Regions from separate parts of the Pseudomonas sp. FBCC-B1565 genome, predicted to be linked through region 3. Evidence: predicted binding sites of a transcription regulator. Region 3 holds the regulator's gene; each other region holds the start of a gene.

Evidence for each region. Region 3 encodes sigma-54, which starts transcription at its own class of promoters, with help from an activator protein. Its sites were predicted from a motif close to ANTGGCATNNANNTTGCTNT; they were not measured.
Region 1: NL123_RS15975 (circularly permuted type 2 ATP-grasp protein) is a predicted target of sigma-54. The motif match lies at 2,909-2,928, and genes of this name have one in related genera.
Region 2: glnA (type I glutamate--ammonia ligase) is a predicted target of sigma-54. The motif match lies at 2,439-2,458, and genes of this name have one in related genera.

Annotation. Positions count from the first base shown of each region.
Region 1 covers NZ_CP101438.1:3,391,217-3,395,895, forward strand. The annotation lists gene msrA (peptide-methionine (S)-S-oxide reductase MsrA) at 1-256, shown strand, start outside; gene NL123_RS15970 (alpha-E domain-containing protein) at 373-1,323, opposite strand; gene NL123_RS15975 (circularly permuted type 2 ATP-grasp protein) at 1,326-2,735, opposite strand; gene NL123_RS15980 (hypothetical protein) at 3,211-3,756, shown strand; gene NL123_RS15985 (hypothetical protein) at 3,771-3,896, shown strand; partial or broken gene NL123_RS15990 (LysR family transcriptional regulator) at 3,900-4,679, opposite strand, start outside.
Region 2 covers NZ_CP101438.1:6,249,273-6,253,951, reverse strand. The annotation lists gene NL123_RS28820 (chorismate mutase) at 1-189, opposite strand, end outside; gene NL123_RS28815 (DUF6124 family protein) at 616-855, shown strand; gene glnA (type I glutamate--ammonia ligase) at 932-2,338, opposite strand; gene thiI (tRNA uracil 4-sulfurtransferase ThiI) at 2,673-4,127, shown strand; gene typA (translational GTPase TypA) at 4,267-4,679, shown strand, end outside.
Region 3 covers NZ_CP101438.1:5,586,159-5,590,837, reverse strand. The annotation lists gene rapZ (RNase adapter RapZ) at 1-277, opposite strand, end outside; gene ptsN (PTS IIA-like nitrogen regulatory protein PtsN) at 280-744, opposite strand; gene hpf (ribosome hibernation-promoting factor, HPF/YfiA family) at 755-1,060, opposite strand; gene NL123_RS25900 (RNA polymerase factor sigma-54) at 1,136-2,629, opposite strand; gene lptB (LPS export ABC transporter ATP-binding protein) at 2,814-3,539, opposite strand; gene lptA (lipopolysaccharide transport periplasmic protein LptA) at 3,539-4,072, opposite strand; gene lptC (LPS export ABC transporter periplasmic protein LptC) at 4,059-4,631, opposite strand; gene NL123_RS25880 (KdsC family phosphatase) at 4,640-4,679, opposite strand, start outside.

The DNA.
Region 1 (4,679 bases), 2.2 Mb from region 3:
GAATGCCGACCAGCAAAAAGTCGCCCAGGCCTACATTGCCCAGCTGGATGCGGCCAAGTCCTTCGACGCACCCATCGTCACTAAAATCGAGATGGGCAAGGTGTTCTACCCGGCGGAGTCCTACCATCAGGACTTCCTCACCGAGAACCCGTCTTACCCGTACATCGTGATCAATGATCTGCCGAAGGTGGCGCAGCTCAAGAAGCTTTTCCCCGACCAGTACCGCGCCGAGCCGGTGCTGGTAAAACACCAGTAACCGGAATGTGGGAGGGGGCTTGCCCCCGATAGCGGTGAATCAGTCCCCGAATTGGCTGACTGACCCACTGCTATCGGGGGCAAGCCCCCTCCCACATTGTTTAATCCCAGTGGACGTTAGATGACCTCCAGGTACGAGCTGTGAATCGCCCGCGCCAGTTCGCGCACGGTGTCGATAAATTCCGTAAGACGGCTGTGCAGGCCGTCTTCAAGGATTTCATCAATCCCCGTATACCGCAGCCGCGCCTCGAACTCCGCTGCCAGGCGCTGCGCCGTGCGCCCATAACTGCCGGGCAGGTCCGCGAGGATATGGCTCAACTCCTCGATGCACGCATGCAACGAGCGCGGCACATCGCTGCGCAACAGCAGTAATTCGGACACGGAACGGGCATTCAACGCGTTCGGGTACAGCTCGGTATACGCCTCGAACGACGACAACGCACGGAGCAGGGCGCTCCACTGGTAATAACCGCGTGCCGACAAATCACTGACTTCTTCCGATTCCTCGCCGAACATCTCGTAGCGCGCATCCAGCAAACGCAGGGTGTTGTCGGCGCGCTCGACAAAGGTGCCGAGGCGAATGAACCGATAGGCGTCATTGCGCATGATCGTCCCCGAGGTGGCACCACGAAACAGGTGCGAACGCTGCTTGACCCAGTCACAGAAGTGGCTGATGCCATGTCGCGCCAGGCCGCCGGCGGCGATACTGCGCATTTCCAGCCAGGTGGCGTTGAGGTTTTCCCACATGTCGGCGGTGATGCGTCCGCGTACGGCGTGGGCATTGCCACGGGCGGCGCGCAGGCAGTTGTAGATGCTGGCGGGGTTTTCTTCGTCGAGGGCGAAGAAGTGCAGCATGCGCTCGGCATCCAGCTGTTTATGCCGCTCAAGGTAGCTGTCCAGGGTGCCGCTGCTGAGCAACGACATGGCCAGTTCGTCCAGACCGTCGCTGCGCCCGGCTTGTGGCATCAACGACAGCGAGTAACTGACTTCGAGCATGCGCGCCAGGTTTTCGGCACGCTCCAGGTAACGGGACATCCAGTACAGATCTGCGGCGGTTCTACTCAACATACTCAGCCCTCCACCACCCAGGTGTCCTTGGTTCCGCCGCCTTGCGACGAGTTGACGATCAACGAGCCTTCCTTCAATGCCACGCGGGTGAGGCCACCGGGCACCAGGCGGGTTTCCTTGCCCGACAGCACAAAGGGCCGCAGGTCGATATGCCGTGGGGCGATGCCGTTTTCGACGAAGGTGGGGCAGGTGGACAGGCTCAAGGTCGGTTGGGCGATGTAGGCATGGGGACGCGCCTTGATGCGTTGGCGGAAGTCCTCGATCTCGGCGGCGCTGGAGGCCGGGCCGACCAGCATGCCGTAGCCGCCGGACCCCTGGGTTTCCTTGACCACCAGTTCCGGCAGGTGGGCCAGGACGTGGGACAGTTCATCGGGCTTGCGGCACTGGAAGGTCGGTACGTTTTGTAGCACCGGTTCTTCGTCCAGGTAGAAACGGATCATTTCCGGCACATAGGGGTAGATCGATTTGTCATCCGCCACGCCGGTGCCGATGGCATTGGCCAGCACTACGTTGCCGGCGCAATAGGCCGCGACCAGGCCGGGCACGCCGAGCATCGACTCGGGGTTGAAGGCCTTGGGGTCAAGGAAGGCGTCATCAATGCGCCGATAAATCACGTCCACCGGCTTGGGGCCGTCGGTGGTGCGCATGAACACCTTGAGGTCGTGCACGAACAGGTCGGCGCCTTCCACCAGTTCCACGCCCATTTCCCGGGCCAGGAACGCATGTTCGAAGAACGCGCTGTTGAAGCGCCCCGGGGTCAGCACCACCACATTGGGGTTGTCCAGGCGGCTGGAGCTCTTGAGGGTCTTGAGCAGCAGGTTGGGGTAGTGGTCCACCGGCGCGATGCGTTGCTTGGCAAACACCTCGGGGAACAGGCGCATCATCATCTTGCGGTCTTCGAGCATGTAGCTGACGCCGCTGGGGGTGCGCAGGTTGTCTTCGAGCACGTAGTAGGTGCCATCGCCGTCACGCACCAGGTCGACACCGGAGATGTGCGAGTAGATGTCGCGATGCAGGTCCAGGCCGACCATGGCCTTCTGATAGCCCTCGTTACCCAGCACCTGGTCCGCGGGAATGATCCCGGCCTTGATGATGCGCTGGTCGTGGTAGATGTCGGCGAGGAACATGTTCAGCGCATTGACGCGCTGGATGCAGCCGCGTTCGATCACGCTCCATTCACTGGCAGGGATGCTGCGCGGGATGATGTCGAAGGGGATCAGGCGCTCGGTGTCTTGTTCGTCGCCGTAGAGGGTGAAGGTGATCCCGGCGCGGTGAAACAGCAAATCGGCTTCGCGGCGACGCTGGGCCAGCAGTTCCGGCGGCGTATTCGCCAGCCAGCGGGAGAAGTCCTGATAATGCGCACGGCAGGCGCCGTTTGCGTCATTCATTTCATCGAAGAAAGATCGAGCCATTCCAGTACCTTGTCAGTGCCGAGGGACGCTTGGGTGGCACTGCCGTTTCAAAAAACGCATTTTTTATGAGCCCGTGGCTAAGGGTGCCACTGGGCCTGGTCCTTACTTTCTTGTGGGGTCGGCTCTGGGTCGGGGGGTAACGAATGCTCCTGTATCCGGGCAGATGAATGGATAAAGCAATGCCTGTGCCGAAACCGCGAATCTTGTGGTGAGCGGGCTTGTTGTGGTGAGCGGGCTTGCCCCGCGTTGGAGTGCGCAGCGCTCCCGCTCTTTCTGGGGCCGCTGCGCAGCCCAACGCCGGGCAAGCCCGCTCGCCACAGAAGCCTGTTCACCACAGAAGGCCATCACCCCAACAAGCCCGCTCACCACAAGAGGGCAGCGGCTTGAAGGTGCCCCGACTTGGTGCATGAACAAACTTGAACTTCACTCGCCACCGACTCTTCTAACAGGACTCGAACCTGCTGGGAGCACCGTCGTGCCCAGAATCATCTCTCCCCATACGCCGGAAGCGGCCCTGACCGACCACAGCGAACACAACGCGAAGATCTTCGGTTCGCCCAAGGACCGGTTGGACTTCTACCGGCGCGAAATCCAGTACGAAACCACCATCCTGGCCAACCGCACCGACGCCTACCTCACCGCGCAGTCATTCCTGGTGATCGCCTTCGTCTCCGGCATGGGTAACCTCAACCCTGAGTGGGGCAAGCTGTTCACCCTGGTGGTGCCGGTGTTCCTGGTGATGCTCGGCGTGCTCAGCTCGTTGAATGCCTGGCCGGGGATCCGTGCGGCCTACGAGATCATCGACCATTGGCACTACAAACAGAGTGAACTGCTGCGCAGCGAGCCGGTGATGGGCCTGGCCTACGATGAGTCACCGTTGTTTTCCGAGATGGAGTCGTCCCACAAGGGCTATCGCAAGTCGCTGCTATTCTCAATGCGAGCGCCCTGGCTGTTCATGGTGTTCTGGCTGTTGCTGGGGGCGTACGCGTTCTATATTCAGGTGGATAACCCTGGCTCATAACCGAGGAGAGCGTCATGGCAAACGACTGCGAGGAAGAAGAACCGAATGACCCGGGCAACGAAGACCCGGGTTCCTTGATGGACGATGCAACCGTGCCGTTGATTGACCAGGAGGGTGACGCTACCGAGCCGCCGGATTGAAGCCTATTCGATCAACTGTTTGCCGATGGTTTTCATCCGGATCATGTCCATCAACTGCCGCAGCCCTGGCTGCGACTGCCGTCGGCTCGGGTAGTACATGCACAACGGCTCGCCCAGGCAGGCCCAGTCGGGCATGACCTCCACCAGGCGGCCGTCCTTGAGCTCCTGTTCCACGCGGTTGGACAGGCAGTAGGCGATGCCCACCCCTTGCAGCGCCGCATTCACAATAGTCTCGGTATCAGCCGCGCTGAAGTGGCCCGGCACGTCGATGCGTTGCTGGCGGGTGCCGTTGCCCAGTTCCCACTTGTAGGTGGTCTTGTCGCCCAGGTACATGCGGATGCAGGCGTGTTGCAGCAGGTCTTTTGGGCACCTGCGGCGTGCCCCGGCGGGCCAGGTAGGCGGGCGACGCGACCACGATCCAGCGCAGCTCACCGGTCAAGGGCACCGCCACCATGTCCTGGGGCACGGTGGCGCCGTAGCGGATACCGGCGTCGTAGCCCTCGGCGATGATGTCGATCATCTGGTCCTGCACGATCAGGTCCACGCGCAGTTGCGGGTAGGCGGTGCAGAAGTCCCCGAGGATCGGCGCCAGCAGCAATACCGCCGCGTCCCGTGGCACGTTCAAGCGTAGCCGGCCAATGGGCGCGTCGCGGTACAACTCCAGGGTGTCGAGGCCGTCCTTGATGGTGGCAAAGCCCTGGGTGAGTTTTTCTGCCAGCAGCGAACCGGCATCGGTGGGTTCCACGGCACGGCTGGTGCGGTACAGCAGCTTCACCCCCAGGC
Region 2 (4,679 bases), 660 kb from region 3:
GCTGGCGATCACTTCTTGTTCGCGCTTTTTGTCCTCTACCGGCTTGTGGCTGTCCCATTTGCTGAGGGCTACCTGGTCGGCGATCTCCAGGCGTTCGGCGACGCTGTTGAGAAGGGGCTCCAGAGTGGGCGGCGCAGCACTCGCACTGACGCTGACAAATAACAGAGCGAACACAAATCGATGTTTCAAAGGCGATCTCCTGTGGGAGCTGGCTTGCCTGCGATGCGGGCAACTCGATGCATCAGGTATACCTAGCTGATGCCATCGCAGGCAAGCCAGCTCCCACATTTTAATGGGGTTTGCAGGTCTACAGCGGCGTCAGTCAGAGGCTACCTTAACTTGCGTGCTTGCCTACAGTTACGCCAGAATCCGCCGGCTTGTACGGCTGGCTTGTCGTCTCTAAGGTTGCTCGGTCGCTGCTCATCAGCGATCAGGTTTAGTAGCCTGAGGGTTAAGTTAAGCTCGTACCGCACCGTTCTTTATGGTGGCTGTGTGTAGGGCATCTTCGGGTGCGCCGGCTTTTGCTTAACTTCCCCGGTCTACTAACCTGCGCACAGCCGCCACCCTAACGTTTAGTAGCGAGTCGATGGCGGCCTCACTTGAGGAAGTTAAGACATGTTCAAGCCAACCCCCAATCCACCACCCTCTGTCTTCACCATCGCCGCCGATATCGACGACGAAGCCTTGATGATCAATACCTTCGAAACCCTCACCTCGGTCAGCGCCCTGTTGCTGGATTTATCCGAGGACTTGGGCGGCAAGCACCGTGACACCACCTTGGCCATTCACCAACTGAGTGCGTTGGGCACGCAGATGGTCGGCCAGATGCTCGACCGCCATGCCCCGACCCGCTAAATCCCAGGCAAAAAAAAGACCTCCCGAGGGAGGTCTTTTTTCGTCACGCCGCTCTTAAGGACGCAGCGCTACCGGATCAGCAGCTGTAGTACAGCTCGTATTCCAGTGGGTGTACGAAGGTACGCACCTTGATTTCTTCTTCGCTTTTCAGGCCGATGTAAGCGTCGATGAAGTCGTCGCTGAACACGCCGCCTTTGGTCAGGAACGCACGGCCCTTGTCCAGTTCTTCCAGGGCTTCTTTCAGGCTGCCGCACACTTGTGGGATCTCTTTGGCCTCTTCAGGCGGCAGGTCGTACAAGTTTTTGTCGGCGGCATCGCCAGGGTGGATCTTGTTCTGGATACCATCCAGGCCGGCCATGACCAAGGCAGCGAAGGCCAGGTATGGGTTGGCTGCTGGGTCCGGGAAGCGGGCTTCGATACGGCGAGCACGCGGGCTGGACACGTAAGGAATACGGATCGAAGCGGAACGGTTGCGAGCCGAGTAGGCCAGCATTACCGGTGCTTCGAAACCTGGGACCAGACGCTTGTAGGAGTTGGTCGACGGGTTGGTGAAGCCGTTCAGGGCCTTACCGTGCTTGATGATGCCGCCGATGAAGTACAGGGCGGTGTCGGACAGGCCGGCATAACCTTCGCCAGCGAAGGTGTTCTTGCCATCTTTGGCGATGGACAGGTGAACGTGCATACCCGAACCGTTATCGCCGTAAAGAGGCTTAGGCATGAAGGTAGCGGTACGGCCGTAAGCCACGGCAGTGTTGTGTACGCAGTACTTCAGGGTTTGTACTTCGTCAGCCTTGGCAACCAGGGTGTTGAACTTCACACCGATTTCGTTCTGACCGGCAGTGGCCACTTCGTGGTGGTGCACTTCGATGACCAGGCCCATGTCTTCCATGGCGTTGCACATGGAGGTACGGATTTCGTGGTCGTGGTCGAACGGCGGAACCGGGAAGTAGCCACCTTTGATACCTGGGCGGTGGCCATGGTTGCCGCCTTCAACGTCCTGGTCGGACATCCAGGAGCCTTGTTCGGAGTAGATCTTGAACATGGAACCGGAGATGTCGGACTTGAACTTCACTTGGTCGAAGATGAAGAATTCTGGCTCTGGGCCCACGAATACGGTGTCACCGATACCGGTGGACTTCAGGTATTCCTCGGCACGCTTGGCGATCGCACGTGGGTCGCGGTCGTAGCCTTGCATGGTCGAAGGCTCGATCACGTCGCACACCAGGATCAGGGTGGCTTCTTCGGTGAACGGGTCGAGCACGGCAGTGCTGTCGTCCGGCATCAGGATCATGTCGGAGGCTTCGATGCCTTTCCAGCCGGCGATGGAGGAACCGTCGAACATTTTGCCTTCTTCGAAGAAAGCTTCATCCAGCGCGTCGCGAGCCGGCATGGTCACGTGGTGCTGAGTGCCTTTGGTGTCCGTGAAGCGCAGATCAATCCATTTAACGTCATGATCTTTGATGAGTTGAACCGACTTCGACATAGTGTCCTCCGGGTGGCTTCGGGCTGGGGTAGTGGAGTTAGCCCTTAGAATGTGGGTGATGCCGGCGCGGATACTCCGCCATGGCAACCTGCCTCACAAGAGAGCAAATTGCATGCCAGTGCGCCAACATGGGTTTTCTGCTCCAAAAACGCCCCTATAAAGGTGCATTGCGACAAAAGCCCAAAAATAGCGCACCGCAATGTAGCGCAAGGACGCGTAAATGCACCTCTTTAGTGCGTTGCGCTTGCGATGCATATTAACTGGTTAAACCTTGAGCGATTTCCGCTATAATCCGCGCCCCCCTTTTTCAGCAGGCCCGGCGCGCGCTGTTTCCATGAAATTAATCGTTAAAGTCTTCCCCGAGATCACCATCAAAAGCCGACCGGTACGGACGCGTTTCATCCGTCAGTTGGCCAAGAACATCCGTGCCGTGCTCCGTGACTTGGACCCGGCTGTGGTGGTGAACGGTGTGTGGGACAACCTCGAGCTGGAAACCCGTGTCACCGAGCCCAAAGCCTTGAAGGACATGACCGAGCGCCTGAGTTGCATGCCGGGCATCGCGCATTTCCTGCAGGTCGATGAGTACCCGTTGGGCGACTTCGACGACATCACCGAGAAGTGCAAACAGCACTATGGCAGTGAGCTCGAAGGCAAGATCTTTTCGGTGCGCTGCAAGCGTGCCGGAAAGCACAGCTTCAGCTCCATGGATGTCGAGAAATACGTCGGCAGCAAGCTGCGTCGCGAGTGCGGCGCCGCCGGAATTTCCCTGAAAGCACCGCAAATTGAAGTGCGCATGGAAATTCGCGACCAACGGTTGTTTGTGATCCACAGCCAGCACAACAGCATCGGCGGTTACCCGCTGGGCGCCCTGGAACAGACCCTGGTACTGATGTCCGGCGGTTTCGATTCCACGGTGGCGGCCTACCAGATCATGCGTCGCGGCCTGATGAGCCACTTCTGCTTCTTTAACCTGGGCGGGCGTGCACACGAATTGGGCGTGATGGAAGTTGCGCACTTTATCTGGAAGAAGTACGGCAGCTCCCAGCGCGTGCTATTTGTGAGCGTACCGTTCGAGGAAGTGCTGGGCGAAATTCTCGGCAAAGTCGATAACGGTCATATGGGCGTGGTATTGAAGCGTATGATGTTGCGCGCTGCCTCGCGGATCGCCGACCAGTTGCAGATCGACGCGCTGGTCACCGGTGAAGCGATCTCCCAGGTATCGAGCCAGACGCTGCCGAACCTGTCGATCATCGATTGCGTTACCGAGAAGCTGGTACTGCGCCCACTGATCGCCAGCCACAAGCAGGACATCATCGACCTGGCAGAGCAGATCGGCACCGCCGACTTTGCCAAGCACATGCCTGAGTACTGCGGGGTCATCTCGGTGAACCCCAAGACCCACGCCAAGCGTCACCGCGTGGAGCATGAAGAGAAAGAATTCGACATGGCGATTCTGGAGCGTGCGCTCGAGAACGCCAAGCTGGTCCCGATCGATCGCGTGATCGACGAACTGGGCCAGGACATCAAGATCGAAGAAGTCAGCGAAGCCCTGGCCGGCCAGATCGTCATCGATATCCGTCACCCGGATGCCGCTGAGGATGAGCCGCTGGAAATCGCCGGCATCGACGTACAAACGCTGCCGTTCTATGCATTGAACGCGCGTTTCAAGGAACTGGATAACAGCCGTCAGTACCTGCTGTATTGCGACAAAGGCGTGATGAGTCGCCTGCATGCCCACCATTTGCTCAGTGAGGGGCATGCCAATGTGCGCGTTTATCGACCGAGCTAAGAGCCCGGGGCTGTTTGCCTGTGGCCTGCGTCACCGGCCCCCCGACTCTGCCGTCAAGCTGTAACGGCAAGGCCTGACTCTACTGTTAATCGCTGCCACGACCTGTCAGCACACCGAATCCTCTGATCGAGATACACAAGTGATCGAAAATCTACGTAACATCGCCATCATTGCTCACGTTGACCATGGTAAAACCACCCTGGTAGACAAACTCCTGCGTCAATCCGGCACCCTGGAGCGCAACGAGCTCAACGACGAGCGCGTGATGGACTCCAACGACCAGGAAAAAGAGCGCGGCATTACCATCCTGGCGAAAAACACCGCCATCAACTGGAACGGCTACCACATCAACATCGTGGACACCCCGGGCCACGCCGACTTCGGCGGCGAAGTAGAACGCGTAATGTCGATGGTTGACTCCGTTCTGCTGCTGGTTGACGCTCAAGACGGCCCTATGCCGCAAACCCGTTTCGTGACCAAGAAGGCTTTCGAAGCCGGCCTGCGTCCGATCGTGTGCATCAACAAGGTTGACCGTCCAGGCGCGCGTCCGGA
Region 3 (4,679 bases):
CGGCGTCCAGGTACAGCACGTCGCAATGAATGTGCTTGCCCCGCACTTCCTCGAGCAATTGCGGGAATCGCTCAAGATGGCTGGGCAGGTTACGGGCATCAATCGAAACGGCGACCAGCGGTTGGGCCAGTTCGGTATGGATCAAGGCGCGTTCAGCCAACTCCGGCAGCAGGCCGGCGGGCAGGTTGTCGATGCAATAGAAACCGTTGTCCTCAAGAACGTTGAGGGCGGTGCTTTTACCCGAGCCGGAGCGGCCGCTGACGATGATCAAGCGCATGGTTACTGCCCGTTCTGTTCATCCAGGACAACCTGGTACAACGCCTCATTGCTGCTGGCGCTGCGCAGTTTGTCGCGTACTTCCTTGCGGTCGAGCATGCTGGCGATCTGCCGGAGCAGTTCCAGGTGCGCATCGGTGGCGGCTTGCGGGACCAGCAGAACGAACAGCAGATCAACCGGGGCGCCGTCGATGGCGTCGAAATCGATGGGGGCTTCCAGGTGCAGCAGGGCGCTGACAGGTGTTTCGCAGCCTTTGAGGCGGCAGTGAGGAATGGCGATGCCGTTGCCAAAACCGGTGGAACCGAGTTTTTCACGGGCAATCAGCGCATCGAAGACATCTTGCATCTCCAGATCCGGCACTTCGCGTGCGATCAGGTTGGCAATTTGTTCGAGGGCTTTCTTCTTGCTGCCACCCGGCACGTTCACGAGGGAACGGCCGGGGGTCAGGATGGTTTCAAGTCGGATCATGGGGGGAGAGTTAACGACCTGTACCTTGCATCAGGTGCAGATTCTTTTCCTTATGCTTTATGAGTTGGCGGTCCAGCTTGTCGTAGAGCGAGTCGATCGCCGCGTACATGTCTTCATGTTCCGCATTGGCGACGAGCTTGGCATTCGGTACGTGCAGGGTGGCCTCGATTTTCTGCTTGAGCTTATCGACCTCCATGATGACCTGCACGTTGGTGATCTTGTCAAAATGCCCTGCAAGCTTGTTCAACTTGCTTTCGGTGTACTCACGCAGGGGCTTGGTCACTTCCAGTTGGTGTCCACTGATGTTGACTTGCATACAGCTTCTCCTTCGTTGCCAGTGCATAAAGCGGCAGGCAAAGGCGCCTGCCACTGGAACGCTGTGGCCCGCCCGTCACATCAAACGCTTACGCTCGCTGGAAGGCGCGATCCCAAGGGACTCGCGGTACTTGGCGACGGTTCGACGGGCGACCTGAATGCCTTGTGCCTCCAGTAAACCAGCGATCTTACTGTCACTCAATGGCTTTTTCTGATTTTCCGCCGCAACCAGTTTTTTGATGATCGCGCGGATCGCCGTTGACGAGCATTCGCCGCCTTCGGAGGTGCTGACGTGGCTGGAGAAAAAGTATTTCAGTTCATAAATACCCCGTGGGGTATGCATGAATTTCTGCGTGGTCACGCGTGAAATGGTCGACTCATGCATGCCCACCGCTTCGGCGATGTCATGCAGTACCAGCGGCTTCATCGCCTCGTCGCCGTATTCCAGGAAGCCGCGCTGGTGCTCGACGATCTGGGTGGCGACTTTCATCAGGGTTTCGTTGCGGCTTTGCAGGCTCTTGATGAACCAGCGGGCTTCCTGCAACTGGTTGCGCATGAAGGTGTTATCGGCGCTGGTGTCGGCGCGGCGGACGAAACCGGCGTATTGCGGGTTGACCCGCAGGCGTGGCACCGACTCCTGGTTCAGCTCCACCAGCCACCGCTCGTTGTCCTTGCGCACGATCACGTCGGGGACGACGTATTCGGCTTCGCTGGACTCGATTTGCGAGCCGGGGCGCGGGTTAAGGCTCTGTACCAGCTCGATGACCTGGCGCAGGTCGTCTTCCTTGAGCTTCATGCGGCGCATCAACTGGCTGTAGTCGCGGCTGCCCAGCAGGTCGATGTAGTCGGTGACCAGGCGCTGGGCCTCGGCGAGCCATGGGGTCTTGGCCGGCAACTGGCGCAGTTGCAGCAGCAGGCATTCGCTGAGGGTGCGCGCGCCGATACCGGATGGCTCGAACTGCTGGATGCGGTGCAGGACGGCTTCGATCTCGTCCAGTTCGATATCCAGTTCGGGGTCGAAGGCTTCAAGAATTTCTTCAAGCGTCTCGTCTAGATAACCCTGATTGTTGATGCAGTCGATCAGGGTTACGGCGATCAGGCGATCGGTATCCGACATCGGTGCCAGGTTCAGTTGCCACAGCAGATGGCTCTGCAGGCTCTCGCCGGCGGAGGTGCGGGTGGTGAAGTCCCACTCGTCATCGTCATTGCTGGGCAGGCTGCTGGCGCTGGTCTGGTAGACATCTTCCCAGGCGGTGTCGACCGGAAGCTCGTTGGGAATGCGTTCGTTCCATTCGCCTTCCTCAAGGTTGTCCACCGTGGGGGCGGTTTCCTGGTAGGAGGGTTCCTGCACGTCGGAATTGGGTTTTTGCTCGATGTTATCGGCCAGCGGGTCTGCATTATCGAAGTCGTCGCCTTCTTCCTGGCGTTCGAGCATCGGATTGGACTCCAGGGCCTCCTGGATTTCCTGTTGCAGGTCCAGGGTCGACAATTGGAGCAGGCGGATGGCCTGTTGCAGCTGCGGTGTCATCGTCAGCTGCTGGCCCATTCTCAGGACTAGCGATGGTTTCATGGCAGGGGCTTAACACCTTATTCGCCGGCGCAATGCGCCATCCACGACAGGGCGCGTGAGCGCCAAACATAAGCAAATTATATGCCTGATGTCGGGTGCTTTGCCTAGAGCGCGGTAACAATAAAAATCCGGAGGTTTTCATTGACTCCCGCGCACCTTGGCGAACGCCGTGACACCACGGTGTTTACAGGCGGAACTCGTGACCCAGGTACACTTCCTTGACCAGTTCATTGGCCAGGATGGTAGCGGAATCACCTTCGGCAATCAGTTGGCCGTCATTGACGATATAGGCGGTTTCGCAGATATCGAGCGTCTCACGGACGTTGTGGTCGGTGATGAGCACGCCAATGCCCTTGGCCTTGAGGTGATGGATGATCTGCTTGATGTCGCCGACCGAAATCGGGTCGACGCCGGCAAACGGCTCGTCCAGCAGGATGAACTTGGGGGCAGTGGCCAGTGCGCGGGCGATTTCCACGCGACGACGCTCACCACCGGACAGGCTCATGCCGAGGTTGTCGCGGATATGGTTGATATGGAACTCCTGCAACAGGCTTTCCAGCTCCTTGCGACGGCCGTCACGGTCGAGTTCCTTGCGGGTCTCGAGGATCGCCATGATGTTGTCCGACACCGACAGTTTGCGGAAGATCGACGCTTCCTGCGGGAGATAGCCGATACCGGCCCGTGCGCGGCCGTGCATTGGCTGGTGACTCACGTCCAGGTCATCGATCAGGACACGGCCCTGATCCGCCTGGACCAGACCGACGATCATGTAGAAGCAAGTGGTCTTGCCGGCGCCGTTGGGGCCGAGCAAGCCGACGATCTGGCCGCTGTCGATCGACAGGCTGACGTCGCGCACGACCTGACGGCTTTTATAGGCCTTGGCCAGATGCTGGGCTTTCAGGGTTGCCATTACTCGGCCTTCTTCTTCGGCTGGATAACCATGTCGATGCGTGGACGAGGCGCGGTGACCTTGTTGCCATTGGCACGACCGGCATTAGCGATCTGTTTCACGGTGTCATAGGTGATCTTCTCACCTTCCGTGGAGTTGCCATCGGGGCTGAGCACCTTGGCCTGGTCAATCAGTACGATGCGGTTCTGCTGGGCGTGGTACTGGATGGTCTTGCCGTAGCCCTTCATCGGGCCGGTGTCGGTCGCGGACTGCTTCTGTTCGAAGTAAGCCAGGTTGCCCACCGAGGTCACGACATCGATGTCGCCGGTTTTGGTGCGCGTTAGCGTCACGGTATTGCCGGTGATTTTCATCGAGCCCTGAGTGATGATCACGCCACCGGTGTAGGTTGCGACGCCTTGCTTGTCATCGAGCTGTGCATCATCGGCCGAGATGTGGATCGGCTGCTGGCTATCGTTCGGCAGAGCCCAGGCGCTCACGCTTCCCAGTGCTGCGCCCAGGCCGAGCAAAATAGGGAGAGTTTTAACGAGCCTCATACTGTCCTCTTACGTTCGATAGCAGGTGTATCCTGCTTTCTTTCAAATACGCTTTCATTCCCTTGCCAGTCGATACACCGCCAGCGCCGTCGATTCTAACGTCTTGCTCGGTCTGCGCATATTGCTTCTGCGGGAATACGGTCATGCGACTGCTGGTAATCACCGTCTCACGGCTTTTATCGTCAGTGCGCGCAATGCGCACCGAGTCGATCAGTTCCACCTCGGTACCGTCCGGGTTGACCTCGCCACGCTTGCTGGTGACGTGCCATGGGAACTCGGTACCGCGGTAAATGTTCATGTCCGGGTTGGTCAGCAGGGTGACCTCGGTGGCCTTCACATGCTCGACCTTGTCCGAGGTCATTTCGTACTGCACCTTGCCGTCAGGCAGGAACTGCACACTTTTGGCATTGATGGCGTAATAGTCGATAGCGCCTTCGTCAACCTGCGCAGCAGGCTGGTCGAGAAAGCGCTCCGGGCTGATATTCCAGTAGCCCACCGCGAGGAACAGCGCGGCGATGACCCCGAATAACAGGAAGTTGCGAATCTTTTTGCTCAGCATAAAACGCTCTATAAGTAGGCGGCGTGTGCCGCTTCAAGGCTGCCCTGG